3 regions of the Parabacteroides timonensis genome follow, and region 3 is predicted to be linked to each of the others. Evidence: riboswitches for the same ligand, from Rfam matches in the RefSeq annotation. Region 3 holds a riboswitch; each other region holds the start of a gene.
The links. Region 3 has a riboswitch for cobalamin ahead of BQ7394_RS01410 (threonine/serine exporter family protein). Riboswitches for the same ligand answer to the same signal wherever they lie in the genome.
Positions count from the first base shown of each region.

Region 1 (4,578 bases), on a different contig from region 3:
AAATTGTTCATTGCCTGACGATACCAACTGCTCACCCATTTGTAACGCATATTATTAAAGTCGTTCAAATTGGTGGTATTTCCGCCGATCATTTTCCGGAGACGGATTTCTGTGTCGCCTTCCGGATTGAATAAGGCGTTCTTCTTTAATATTTTTGTTTCCATCGTTCTTATAGTTTTTTATGATGTACAACTTTCACATTCTTCTACTTCCAGTGATTTACTTCGAACATAATATACCGTTTTCACTCCGCATTCCCAAGCCAGCAGATAAAGGTTGAGTAATTGTTTCATGGTGAACTCGTTGGTGATATATAGATTCATGCTTTGTGCCTGATCGATATGTTGTTGCCGGACACCCGCAGCACGGATACTCCATTGCTGGTCTATCTGGTAGGCGCTTTTATATAACCAATAAGTCTTGTCCGACAAGGCAGGAGCTACGCGCGGAAGCATGGTACCTTTCTTTTCTTCGAGGAAGAAACGTTTCATCGCCGGATCTATTCCTGCGGTTGTTCCTGAGATAATGCTTGTACTGCTGGTAGGGGCTATGGCAAGAAGATAGGCATTTCTCATGCCATTTACCCTGACTTTTTCCTGTAACCGGTTCCATTCCGCCGATTTGTATCCTCGTTTTATGAAATAAGCTCCGGTTTGCCAGTCGCTTCCTTCAAAATATTCGTACCGCCCTTTTTCTTTTGCCAATTCAGCACTGGCTTCAATAGCCGCATAGTTGATACGCTCAAATACTTTGTCCATAAAAGTCAGATGTTCATCGCTTTCCCAACGGATGCCGCGTACGGCAAGCGCGTGATGGTAACCGCTTACCCCAAGGCCGATACTGCGGTAACGATGATTCGTTATCTGTGCAAAGGGTACGGGATAGAAATTAAGGTCGATCACATTATCGAGTGCACGGACCACTGTCGCCACCTTTTCTTTCATCTGTTGTTCATCTTCCAACGGCAAATGCCCAAGTGATAAGCTGGCTAGATTACATACCACGAAATCGCCTGGGCGAACTGTTTTCACCACGACTGTATCACCGTTCTCTGTGAGGATTTCAGTAGAGACGGATTCGATGGATGACATGTTCTGTGCTATTTCCGTACATAAGTTCGAACAGTAAATGATACCCCGGTGAGGATTAGGGTTGGCACGGTTTACGGTGTCACGGTTGAAAGTGAAAGGAGTACCGGTTTCTACAGCCGAGCGCAATACCAGCCTGATAATATCTTTAATACTTATACTGCGTTTTGAAAGGCGATTATCGTTCACACAGTCCAGATATCTTTGTTCCCATTCTTCGCCATAATAATCTTCCAGGCAATATCCTTTGATAGTCATTATCTCATTCGGGCAAAACAGATACCATATCTGGTTCAGGTCTTCTTTTGCCATGCGCCAGAACAGGTCGGGATAACATACTGCCGGAAATATATCATGGGCTTTCATCCGGTCGTCGCCATTATTGGTACGGAGTTGGAGAAATTCAGGTAAATCTTTGTGCCAAACGTCGAGATACACTGCTACGGCTCCCTGCCGCATACCCAATTGATCTACGGCGACAGCTGTATCGTTTACCAGTTTCATCCAACGGATCACACCTCCGGCAACTCCTTTAAATCCTCGTATATTACCACCTGTGGCACGTACTTTCCCGAAGTACATCCCCATACCTCCGCCAAACTTGCTGACCATCGCAAAATTGTCAATACTGCGGTAGATACCTTCCAGGCTGTCGGGTACGGTATCGATAAAGCAACTGGAAAGTTGGTGATAAGGCTTGCGTGCGTTGGAAAGCGTAGGAGTTGCCATCGTAACCTGGAGGCTACTCAACAGGTCGTAGAACTTTTTAACCCACAACATCCGGTCGTGCTGTTCGGGCATGGCAAGATGCAGGGCGATTCCCAGAAACATTTCCTGTACGGATTCTACCGGTTCATGAGAACGGGTACGGATAAGGTAGCGTTTCGCCAGTAAATCCAGTCCTGAATAATTAAACAGTTCATTTCTTTCCGGACAGATAAATCCGGCAGCTTCTTCTATCTCTTGCTGAGAGTAATTAGCCAGTATATAGTTACCATATAATCCTTCGTTGGTGAGATAGCTTAATTTATCATAGAATGTATGGATACCGACAGCTTCTTCCTGTTTTTTTAGTTTCTTTGCCAACTGGAAGTTTAATAGACGGGCTGCAATGAATTCCCAGTCGGGAGCTTCCTGTGTAGTCAGTTCTACTGCCGCTTTGATGAGTGCCGTCAGTCGTTCTTTGGATGGCATTTCAGGTTTACAGAAACTGAAAAATTTCTCAGCCAGTATAGTCAGACTGTATTCGTTGGCAGTGAATTTATCCTGTATAGCTTTGAGTGTCTCCATAATGGTCGTATCACCCACTTCATGTGTAATGTGATTGAGGGCTTTCCTTCGTTCCGTCCGTTGCCAGCGATAGAGTATATAGTTTTTAGCTTCGGCATAAAAACCATGTTCCATCAGGCTACGTTCCACTTCGTCCTGAATGCGTTCTACACTGCGGTTTGCTACATTGCTGTTTACAAAACGCTCCACTTCATCCACCATGCTGCGGATGTTTTCGTCCGCTATTTCCTGTCCGGTACTGGCAAAGCTTTTCCGGATGGCAACGGTTATTTTCTCCCTGTTATAAGGTTCGGATGCCCCATTTCTCTTGGTTATTTCCATGAGATACTTTTGAAAAATAAAATTAGAGTATACTTTCGTACTGTTCCCCTATCCCCACGAGTAGAAACAGCCTTTAATGAACGGCAGGTCTTCTGACTGACTCCTTAATTTCCGATACCTTCCCGGTGTCCTCCCTTTAAAGGGAGGACCTCCAGTGGCAATTGTCTTTATCGGAAAGTAGAGCGGAGTTTTACAGCAGCGGGACTGTTCGGGATTTTCACCCGATTCCCTTTTAATCCGAATGGAAGGAAATCCATCCGAAACCAGTTCAAAAGCAAAGGTAGCAGAATTTGGGAATCTAATAGCATGGAATACGTTAAAAGAAATAGAGGTGGCAAATAATTACTGAATTGAAGTTCTGATTTGAACACAAAAAAAGCATCCGAAAGTTAAACCATCAGATGCTTTTCAGTAATATTGAGGTTCCTGGCGGATTCGAACCGCCGTACATGGTTTTGCAGACCACTGACTAAGCCACTCATCCAAGGAACCGGACTTTATTTTGCTTCAACGATGAGTTTATCTCTTTGGAGGTTCCTGGCGGATTCGAACCGCCGTACACGGTTTTGCAGACCGCTGACTAAGCCACTCATCCAAGGAACCGTTTGTTTCAAATGATGTCTTATCGTTTTTGCGAGTGCAAAGAAAGGCATTATGTTTGGAATATGCAAATCTTTTTCATTCTTTTTGCAGGTGTTGATAGTTGCAGAACTAAGGAAAAAGAAGTTACTTTGTCTCCTGTTAGTATAAATATAAAGGAATGAATTATATAGAAACGGAAATACCCGGTGTCTGGATCATTGAACCAAAAGTGTTTAATGATGCGAGGGGATATTTTATGGAAGCTTATAAGCAGGCAGAGTTTGAACAACACATTGGTAAAATAAATTTTATACAGGACAATGAATCCTGCTCTTCCAGGGGAGTACTGAGAGGACTGCATTACCAGCTGGCTCCTTATTCGCAGTCGAAGTTGGTACGGGTGATAACAGGACGGGTATTGGATGTGGCTGTCGATCTTCGTACCGGTTCTCCGACGTTCGGTAAGTATGTAGCTGTCGAACTTTCCGCAGAGAACAAACGCCAGTTTTTTATTCCACAAGGATTTGCCCATGGATTTCATGTGTTGAGCGAAGAAGCCGTTTTTACCTATAAGGTAGATAATCCTTATATGCCAAGCCATGAAAGAGGCTTGCGGTTTAACGATCCGGCAATTGGTGTAGATTGGGGAATCACAGACATAGATGCAGTGAATTTATCAGAGAAAGATACAAAAGCCCCGCTATTGAGTGCGGCAGAATATAATTTTACATTTAAATAATACGGACGATGAAGACTTATCTGGTTACCGGTGCAGCCGGTTTTATTGGTGCTAACTTTATCAAATATATGCTGGCGGAACATCAGGATATAAAAATCGTGATTCTCGACCTGTTGACTTATGCAGGCAATTTGGGCACGATTGCGGAAGATATTGATGGCAAGCGTTGCGAATTTGTAAAAGGAGATATCTGTGACCGTGCTCTGGCTGATGAACTTTTTGCAAAGTATAACTTCGATTATGTGGTCAACTTTGCTGCAGAGAGCCATGTGGACCGTAGTATTGAAAATCCGCAGTTATTTCTCGTAACCAACATCTTGGGAACACAGAACTTGCTCGATGCTGCCCGCAGAGCCTGGGTGACAGGAAAAGACGAAACCGGCTATCCTCAATGGAGGGAAGGAGTCCGTTTCCATCAGGTATCGACCGATGAGGTGTATGGCAGTCTGGGAGCAGAGGGATATTTCCACGAAACTACCCCGTTGGACCCGAGAAGTCCGTATAGTGCTTCCAAGACCAGCGCCGACTTGTTTGTAAAAGCCTATTCCGATACCTATA
Region 1 is NZ_LT669941.1:1,705,974-1,710,551, reverse strand. Features, by position in the region: gene BQ7394_RS14485 (ribonucleotide-diphosphate reductase subunit beta) at 1-164, opposite strand, end outside; gene BQ7394_RS14480 (ribonucleoside-diphosphate reductase subunit alpha) at 180-2,699, opposite strand; cobalamin riboswitch at 2,765-2,982, opposite strand; tRNA gene BQ7394_RS14475 (tRNA-Cys) at 3,120-3,191, opposite strand; tRNA gene BQ7394_RS14470 (tRNA-Cys) at 3,228-3,302, opposite strand; gene rfbC (dTDP-4-dehydrorhamnose 3,5-epimerase) at 3,460-4,020, shown strand; gene rfbB (dTDP-glucose 4,6-dehydratase) at 4,029-4,578, shown strand, end outside.
Region 1: linked by a shared signal. The riboswitch ahead of BQ7394_RS14480 (ribonucleoside-diphosphate reductase subunit alpha) and the one ahead of BQ7394_RS01410 (threonine/serine exporter family protein) in region 3 are both predicted to bind cobalamin.

Region 2 (4,578 bases), on a different contig from region 3:
GCAGTAAGGCCCATTTCTTGTCTAATGGAATATCTTTGTTCTTTAATTCTTTCTCGATTGTCCGGAAACTGCGTATCATGATATCTTGTCCGATACCTGTTTCTTTTTTACCCATCTTGATCTCTCCATAATAGCCGCGTGGGGTTATCATGTGATTATCGAATTGATATGTCTGGGAGTTACCGATGATGATCACAGTAAACATATCCACTTGTTCGGGATCGAATTCGGCCAGCGTGGTGATGGTGACAGTCTGTTCCTCACGTCCTGCCTGGCGGACAAAACCGACAGGTGTCTGCGGGTCACGTTCCTGCAGGAAGAGTTCGATAAGGCGGTAGAGCTGCCAGTAGCGGCCTTCGCTTTTGGGATTGTAGATAGCCGTGATAAAGTCGGCAGAGGCAGCGGCTTTGATCCGTTTCTCTATCATTTCCCAAGGTGTCATCAGGTCGGAGAGGGAGATCACACAGAAATCGTGTCCTACCGGAGCACCCAACAGAGAGGCTGCTTTCTGGAAAGCACTGATTCCCGGAAGTACTTCGATCGAAATATCGCTTCCTTTTTCGCGTTTCATCTCGTAGATAAGGGGAGCCATGCCATAAATACCGGAGTCGCCGGAACTGATAACTGTTACCACATGGCCTTCGGTAGCATAATTATAGGCTTCTTCTGCCCGGACTTTTTCGCGTTTCATCCCCGAGTCGATACAGATTGCATCGGGACGGATCGCTGATTCAACAAACTGAAAGTAATATTTATACCCGACGATGACATCCGACTGACGGATGGCAGACAGAACTGCCGGAGTAATATCAGATTCGCTACCAGGACCGATCCCGGCTACGATTATTTTCCCTGTATTCATCTTTTAGCTTTGAGTTATTGATTCTGATTTTATCAGTACCAACAAAGATAATGTATTTTATTGGTATAATAGGATTATATATAGCCTTCAATTCTGTTTTTTCATCCGGTACAAAAGAAAATTCCTTCCGAAAGAAAATCAAGTTTCATTCGGAAGAAATTGGAATTGCATTCAGATGTATTATTTGAATGAATTTACTTATTGTATATTTCTATGTAAATGGGGAGATATTAGTCTCTTATAGTACTAATCTTTTTCTGCAGCGTACTTTTTCTTCTTATCCATAATATTTATCATCTTGTGTTTGGCGGCAAACTTGGCATGATCGATAAATATATTCTGGATTTCCGGATTTTGTCCTAACCCCTGCATAAATACGGAAACCTGGTAACCTTTCCCTTCCAGTTCCTCTTTCATGTCGACTGCGATATCGTTGTTCGCATGGTCGCCGGCAACGAACATGAAAGGCATCAATAGTACTTTCTTTGTTTTGCCTGCTTCAAGTTTGGCAACCATATCGTCGAAAGAAGGGTAACCTTCAACTGTTGTCACATAATAATCGTTGTAACCTTTCGAATGCAACATATAATCCATCATCGCATACTGAGCTGTCGCAGGTGTGTATGTGCCATGTCCTACAAGGACGGTTGCACCTTCTTTCGCCCCGTTCTTTGTGATGGCTATTATTACATCCTCAAAATCGTGAGGCGTATAAAGCAACGGGTTGCCGATGCGTATGTCTTTGAAATTCTTTTCCAGCGGCGCAATGTCTTTGCGAAGCGATTCCATTTCTACCCCTTCGATAATGTTGGTTGACTGGATAAGGATATGGGTATATCCGTCGGCTTTCAGTTTTTCCAGCGCTTCCATAGGATTCAGTTTTTCGATACCGCGTGCTTTCAGGCGGCGTGCGACAATACGGGAGGTGTAAGCTTCGCGTACTTCCATGTCTTTAAAGGCTTCCTTTGCTTTCTGATTGATCGCGTCGATAGTAAGCGCACGGGTGTTGTCATACGTGGTACCGAAATGTACCATTAATAAGGCGGCTTTGTCACCCGGTTGCATGGAGGCCAGCATGTCGGATGCCTCGAAGTTTTCGCCATCGTGTGCCCAGCACATAGGTGCGAGCATACAAGCAATAAGTAATAGTAAATGTTTCATATAATGTAAATTAAAAGATAACCTACGAATACGACAAACCCTAATACCAGTAGCCGGTAAACATTTTTTATGAAAAGAGATTGTCCGTATGTTCTTATCATCCTCCTGACCCCGGGAAGATACAATATAAAAAACTTGGCAGGTTTCCTGACTTGCCCGGAAAGCGACCTTCCCGTCCTTGTATCGGACAGTGGTGTAAGAATGCTTTCCTTCGGAATGGGCTTAACAGTAGCGGGCACTGTTCCGGATTTTCACCGGATTCCCTTTTATACGATAACCGGAAGTTACCGTATCACCAAAGCGGTGACAAAGATAGAAAATTATTTAAAATAAGAGGGATTTTATACTATCTTAATTGATTCTGTCGGAACAACTGCCTTATGGCTTCTGTTTCATTACCACAAGTAAAAACCGGACATAACAATGTCTATTTAGTATTAACGCCAAACAGTTTATATATGGAGTGGTTTGTAGATTTACTTAAACACTATCCGGAACTGGCCATCTTTTTGACGCTGGCTTTTGGGTTCTGGATCGGTAAGTTCAAGATAGGGAAATTTTCGTTGGGAACCGTTACCAGTGTCCTATTGGTCGGAGTAATAATCGGACAGTTACATATCGATATCGGAGCACCTATCAAGTCGGTATTTTTTCTTTTATTTCTTTTTGCCGTGGGCTACAGTGTAGGCCCGCAGTTCTTTCGTGGACTGAAGAAAGAAGGACTTCCGCAGGTCCTTTTTGCTGTACTGATGTGTCTGTTCTGTCTGTTTGTCCCTTTCCTGTTGGCAAAGTTGATGGGATACAATGCAGGTGAAGCTGCCGGGTTACTGGCTGGTTCACAGACGATCTCTGCCGTATTGGGTGTGGCGGAAGATACGATCAACCAGGGTGGAATGAGCGCCGCCGACAAAGCTTCGATGATAAACGTGATGCCTGTGGCTTATGCCGTTTCTTATATTTTCGGTACGGCCGGCTCTGCCTGGATCATGAGTGATATCGCTCCCCGTTTCCTTGGAGGGTTAGCTTCCGTAAAGAAAGCCTGTAAAGAATTAGAGTCGAAGATGGGAACTGACGATGAGAGCGAACAACCCGGTTTCATGCCTGCCGCCCGTCCGATTACTTTCCGTGCATATAAGATAAATAACGATTGGTTCGGAGCCGGTAAGACGGTGCAGGAGCTGGAAGATTATCTGGAAGGGCAGGGACGGCGTTTGTTCGTCGAACGTGTCCGTATCAACGGTATTGTCTATGAGGTGAAGCCTGACCTGATGCTTATGAAAGGAAACGAGGTCGTATTGAGCGGCCGTCGCGAGTTTGTGATCGGGGAAGAAGACTGGATCGGAGACGAGGTGAACGATATCGAATTACTGGATTTCCCGGCAGAGACATTGCCGGTCCTGATATCACGCAAAAAATTCGTTGGGATGACCGTAGCCCGGCTCCGTAAGGAAAAGGTGATGCATGGTGTCAGTATCAAAAGTATCAAACGTGCAGGTATCAGTATACCGGTATTGGCTGCGACTAAGATCGATCCGGGTGATATGCTCGAGTTAGTCGGCACCAAGATGGAGGTGAATGAAGCGGCTGCCACATTGGGGTATGCAGATCGTCCGACGAACCAGACGGATATGGTCTTTGTCGGATTGGGTATCTTTATCGGTGGTGTGATCGGTTCGCTGGCATTGCATTTCGGAGATATTCCGGTCAGCCTGAGTACAAGCGGTGGAGCACTGATTGCCGGACTGGTGTTCGGTTGGCTTCGTTCCAAACATCCTACTTTCGGTCGTATCCCGGAACCATCGCTCTGGGTATTGAATAATGTCGGACTGAATATGTTTATCGCTGTTGTCGGCATTACGGCCGGACCAAGTTTTGTGACCGGCTTTAAAGAAGTAGGTGTAAGCCTGTTCGTGATCGGTGCACTGGCAACGACCATCCCGCTGATCGCAGGTGTCCTGATGGGACGTTATCTCTTTAAGTTCCACCCGGCCATCACACTGGGCTGTACTTCCGGTGCACGAACGACAACCGCCGCCCTCGGTGCCGTGGAAGATGCGGTGGAGAGCCAGACACCGGCTCTAGGTTATACTGTTACATACGCTGTCGGCAACACTTTGCTGATTATCTGGGGTGTTGTGATTGTCTTATTGATGAATTGACAAATTCAAATTTATAAATCATATAATAATGTATATATGGAAGAAAGAGTAATTACCCGTGAATACGAAAAGAAGATGTCGGAGATCAGCCCTTTCGAATTGAAGGATATCCTGATCGATCTAGCCGACGAGAGTGCCCGTAAAAGTACTCATATCATGTTGAATGCCGGACGAGGTAACCCGAACTGGATCGCAACGACACCTCGTGAAGCCTTCTTTCTGCTTGGCCAGTTCGGAATGGAAGAATGTCGTCGCGGAACCAAGTTGGAAGACGGTATGGTCGGTCTGGCCGGTGTTCCGGAGAAAAAGCGCATTGCTGTACGTTTCAAGGAATTTTTGGATAAACATGAGGAAACACCCGGTTCCCGCCTGTTAAGAGATACTTACGAATATATG
Region 2 is NZ_LT669941.1:1,112,194-1,116,771, reverse strand. Features, by position in the region: gene cobJ (precorrin-3B C(17)-methyltransferase) at 1-862, opposite strand, end outside; gene BQ7394_RS12120 (sirohydrochlorin cobaltochelatase) at 1,109-2,023, opposite strand; cobalamin riboswitch at 2,144-2,338, opposite strand; gene aspT (aspartate-alanine antiporter) at 2,482-4,182, shown strand; gene BQ7394_RS12110 (bifunctional aspartate transaminase/aspartate 4-decarboxylase) at 4,219-4,578, shown strand, end outside.
Region 2: linked by a shared signal. The riboswitch ahead of BQ7394_RS12120 (sirohydrochlorin cobaltochelatase) and the one ahead of BQ7394_RS01410 (threonine/serine exporter family protein) in region 3 are both predicted to bind cobalamin.

Region 3 (4,578 bases):
AAACATAGTTTAATATTTATAAGTTCACAAATTATTTTTCACTACCTTTGCCTTTAGATATACATAAGGGTCTTTTATCTAACTAAAAATAGCTAGATGACAAATGCACAATCTTATGACAATCAATAGTATGGGGAATGCCGGTTCTCCATACTTTTTTATATTATTTCGTGTCTTGCCTGATAACCACCTCCTCTCCGTTTACCGAATAATCGATTGACATTAATTGGTTCATCAAGCCCAATGTCTCATTCAAAGATTCAGTCTTAATTGTAAATGTATATTTCTGATCCAGGTCTACATTAAACAACCGAATGTTCACGCCATACCATTTTCCTATCTTTCTCGATATATCAGATAAATTCTCATTCTGGATAACCAGTATATTCTGAGTCCATATACCATAATCTTCCCCACGCTCATTTCGTATGGTAAACTTTCGCGGATCGTTTGTGTCTATATTGATAATCTGATTGGGCAGCAGAGAAGCGATAAGCTGGGTCTTGTCATGGAATACATCCACTTTTCCCTCCAGTAAAGCGATTTCGACCTCTCCCGGATCGCTTTTCACATTAAATTTTGTTCCTTTAACTACAATATTGATGCTACCGACAGATACCGTAAAAGGTAATCCTACCTGATGGGCCACATCAAAGAATCCTTCTCCCTTCAGATACAAATGCCGCTCCTCCATATTAAAATCAGATGCATACCGTAAACTGGATTCGCTGTTGATCCACACCTTACTCCGGTCAGGCAGGTTAAGGAATGACTTTTCTCCTTTCAGGGCCTGGAGTTCAAAATAATTTGATTGTTTTTCCATTCCCCAATAAAGTGCAGCAAAACCCATTACCATGATAACCGGTATCAGTATAGCCGCTATTTGTAAACGCCGATATTTATAATTGAGTCTTCTGACCTTCTCTTTCTGACGGGATTCCTGCTGCACATGATATCTCCGTTCATTAATCGAGTCATTATCATACGAATCCCAGATCGGAGATAATATTTCATCCAACGATTCAGTAGAGGCTGTACCTAGTTGCGATTTTAAGCGATCCAACTTTTTTGCATCTACATCATTATTCATCCAATCTCTGATGTCATTCGTTATGTTGTCTTTATGATCTTTCATATTATCGTTTTATATAGTATATATCTTGGAAAGGGAATTTTGTACCGCAAAAAAACAATGTTGCAAAACATATTCCGATTAAAAATGAAAAATAACCAGGATACTTCTCAACCGTTTCAGTTCTTCACGAACACTTTTCATTGCTTTTGTCAGGTTGTTCTTAACTGTTTGATGGGGGATATCAAGGCGGGAGGATATTTCTTGTGTGGACAGATCCTCTTCTGTTCTCATAATTAATATCTTTGCCTGTAAGGCCGGAAGCCTGGACATAGAACTGTAAATTCTATATTTGATATCCTGGCAAATCATGTGTTGTTCGATATCGGTACCATCGGCCTGATCTTCATCTATCGGAATTTGTAAATCTTCCAGTAATATTTCTTTGATCCTCTGTTGGAATATCGTCAAAATCTTATTCTTGGCGATGGTATACAGATAGGCTTTAAAAGATAACTCGGAAGACAACTGTTCCCGTTTTATCCAAATCTTCAAAAAGGTATCTTGCACGATATCCTGCGCTTCACTTTTTGACTTTAGCATTTTAAATGAAAATGAGTAAAGAGAGTCGGCATAGATTGAATACAAAGAATTAAAGTCATCAACTGAGCCATTTCTCAAACCATCGATCATTTGTTTTTCAATATAATTCATTGTTTTTCAGGTTGATTTGATGGGTGATCCTATCCTATTTATAATCCTAAATCACTCAAAAATACGAAATTACAACAAATTACATTTATTTTTTATTCTTTATTTCATTCCGGTTCAGGATACACCGATTACGCAGCATATACGCTTTGCCTCCCTCAACCGAAAACTATCACACAGAATGAGACAAAACTCAGGGTGAAGATATAAAAAAAATCAGTACCTTCGCGCCCGAATTGGTTCCGTACCCCCATTCGGGAATGCGGATTAAAAGGGAATCGGGTGTAAATCCCGGACAGTCCCGCTGCTGTGAAGCTCCGTTAACAGCCTAATACTACTTACGCCACTGGCAAAGCAGTTGACAGAGGACAGTTGACAGATTAAAGAATAATTAAACTGTCAACTGTCAACTATCAACTATCTCGTCGGGAAGGCTTTAGGATAGGAGTCAGTCAGAAGACCTGCCGTTCGTTCAGGCTCATATCCTCGTGGGTTAGGATAGGTGTAACATTTTAGAATATAGAAAAAATGATGACAGACAAGGATGTATTGTTATTACGACGCAAACTCGACCTTTTGCTTCGTACTGGCAAATTATTGATGGAAAGTGCTGCCGACACAAACCGTATTGAACGGAACATGAAACGGGTAGCAGCATTTATGGGTATACCGGAAGAGAAATTACATCTCGATATCCGGTGGACAATGATCATGGTAAATGTTAGTGACGAAAGAAACTCATTCTCCAAATTCCAGAAATGTGAAAAACATGGTATCAATATGACCATGATCTCGCAGATCAGCGATCTTTCGTGGCACGCCATCGAAGACGATTATTCTCTGGACCAATATGAGGAAGAACTGGAAAAGATTGCTTGCAAACCCAGAAACTATCTTCCCTACATCGTAGCTATCGGAGCAGGATTTGCCTGCGGGGGCTTCTGTAAATTATTCGGTTGCGACTGGATCGCTTTCCTGTTTGCTTCCATCAGTGCGTTTATTGGTTTCCGGGTACGCGCCCGCTGTATCGAGGCCGGCTTAAATGTCTATATGAGTATCGCACTTGCCGCTTTCGCTTCCACCTGCGTTGCTTATGCATCTTCTTTTACGGGATTGTCAGAAACACCTTATCAGCCGTTGCTGGCTTGCGCCCTGTTTATTGTGCCGGGAGTACCGCTGATCAATTTCGTGGATGATATGCTTGATAATCATCTGCTCGTCGGAATGACCCGTGCTGCCAATACTGCCATGATGGTAGTGGCAATGACTTTTGGTATCGCTTTTGCTATGCGCCTGCTTGTAATGAACGACATATCGATCGACCATAAGTTCAGCGAATTAAGCATGGTTCCTCACGACACGTACTTCGTTTATGCTATTGCCGCAGCGATTTCCGCCATGGGATTTTCTATGATCTTCAATATACAGCGCCGCCTGCTCTGGGTAGTAGCCCTAGGGGGTATTATCGCCGTATGTACCCGTAACTTCGTCAATTTTGAACTGGGCTATGGTCCCGTGATCGGTTCGTTTATGGGTAGTTTCGTTGTCAGTCTGCTTGCCGTAAAAGCAGTCCACTGGTTTCATGTGCCTAACCACGTACTGACTATCCCTTCAGTCATTCCGATGGTTCCGGGAGTACTGATGTATCGCTCCTTACTCGCATTCATCAATATGCATGGGGTCATTGGCGAAGTGACTAATGCTTTTGCCAACGGTATCAATTCGGCACTTATTATTCTTTGTATTTCCCTGGGAGTTGCCGTTCCGAATATCTTTGCCCGCCAATACATCGCCAAAGATCGTAAACGGTATCTGCAGGAAGAGTTGGAGAAACGCCGGCAACGTGGAAAATTTCTTGAATGGTAAGATAAATAAGTATATTTTTTAACAAAGAGAAACACAAGAAACAAATCCGTCCCACATTAGATTGAAACCAAAAAAGATCAGTTATGGATCAACATTCGACGGGAATGTTGATCCAAATTGTTCCATATCCAAAAGTTATTGGTCTATTTAGGTACATACCCAAAAATAGTTTAAAGTTTAACTAAATGCAAAAAAGCCCAAAAAGTAATATGTTCTGGTTTCCGGCGGGTTGTTTTCGTAATATTGCAACCTTGAAAACAGATTGAAAAGGTTAATTAGAATTGTATGGGAGAAACAAAAGGTTATGTTTCGCAGGTTATCGGGCCGGTTGTGGATATTCACTTCGATAACGAAAAAGAAGTAAAAGTAGTACTACCCCGCATCCATGACGCCATGGAGATAGCCCGCCCCAATGGAAAAGCGTTGATTGTCGAAGTACAACAACATATTGGGGAAAACACAGTCCGTACAGTCGCTATGGACACGACAGACGGATTGCAGCGAGGAATGGAAGCCGTTTCATGCGGTTCGCCTATTACCATGCCAGTTGGCGATCAGGTAAAAGGGCGTTTGATGAATGTTACCGGTGATTCGATCGACGGGATGGAAGAACTGGATCGTAAAGGAGCTCTCCCCATCCACCGTGAACCACCGAAGTTTGAAGATTTAACGACCAGTAAAGACGTTCTTTACACAGGTATTAAAGTGATCGATCTTTTGGAACCTTATTCCAAAGGGGGTAAGATCGGTCTTTTCGGAGGAGCCGGTGTAGGTAAGACGGTTCTTATCATGGAACTTATCAATAACATTGCTAAAAAGAACAACGGTTTTTCTGTTTTTGCCGGCGTGGGCGAACGTACCCGCGAAGGTAACGACCTGTTGCGTGAAATGATCCAGTCGGGTGTGATCCGCTACGGCAAAGAGTTCAG
Region 3 is NZ_LT669940.1:141,410-145,987, reverse strand. Features, by position in the region: gene BQ7394_RS01425 (TonB-dependent receptor) at 1-6, opposite strand, end outside; gene BQ7394_RS01420 (FecR family protein) at 164-1,135, opposite strand; gene BQ7394_RS01415 (RNA polymerase sigma factor) at 1,214-1,786, opposite strand; cobalamin riboswitch at 2,003-2,266, shown strand; gene BQ7394_RS01410 (threonine/serine exporter family protein) at 2,312-3,649, shown strand; gene atpD (F0F1 ATP synthase subunit beta) at 3,935-4,578, shown strand, end outside.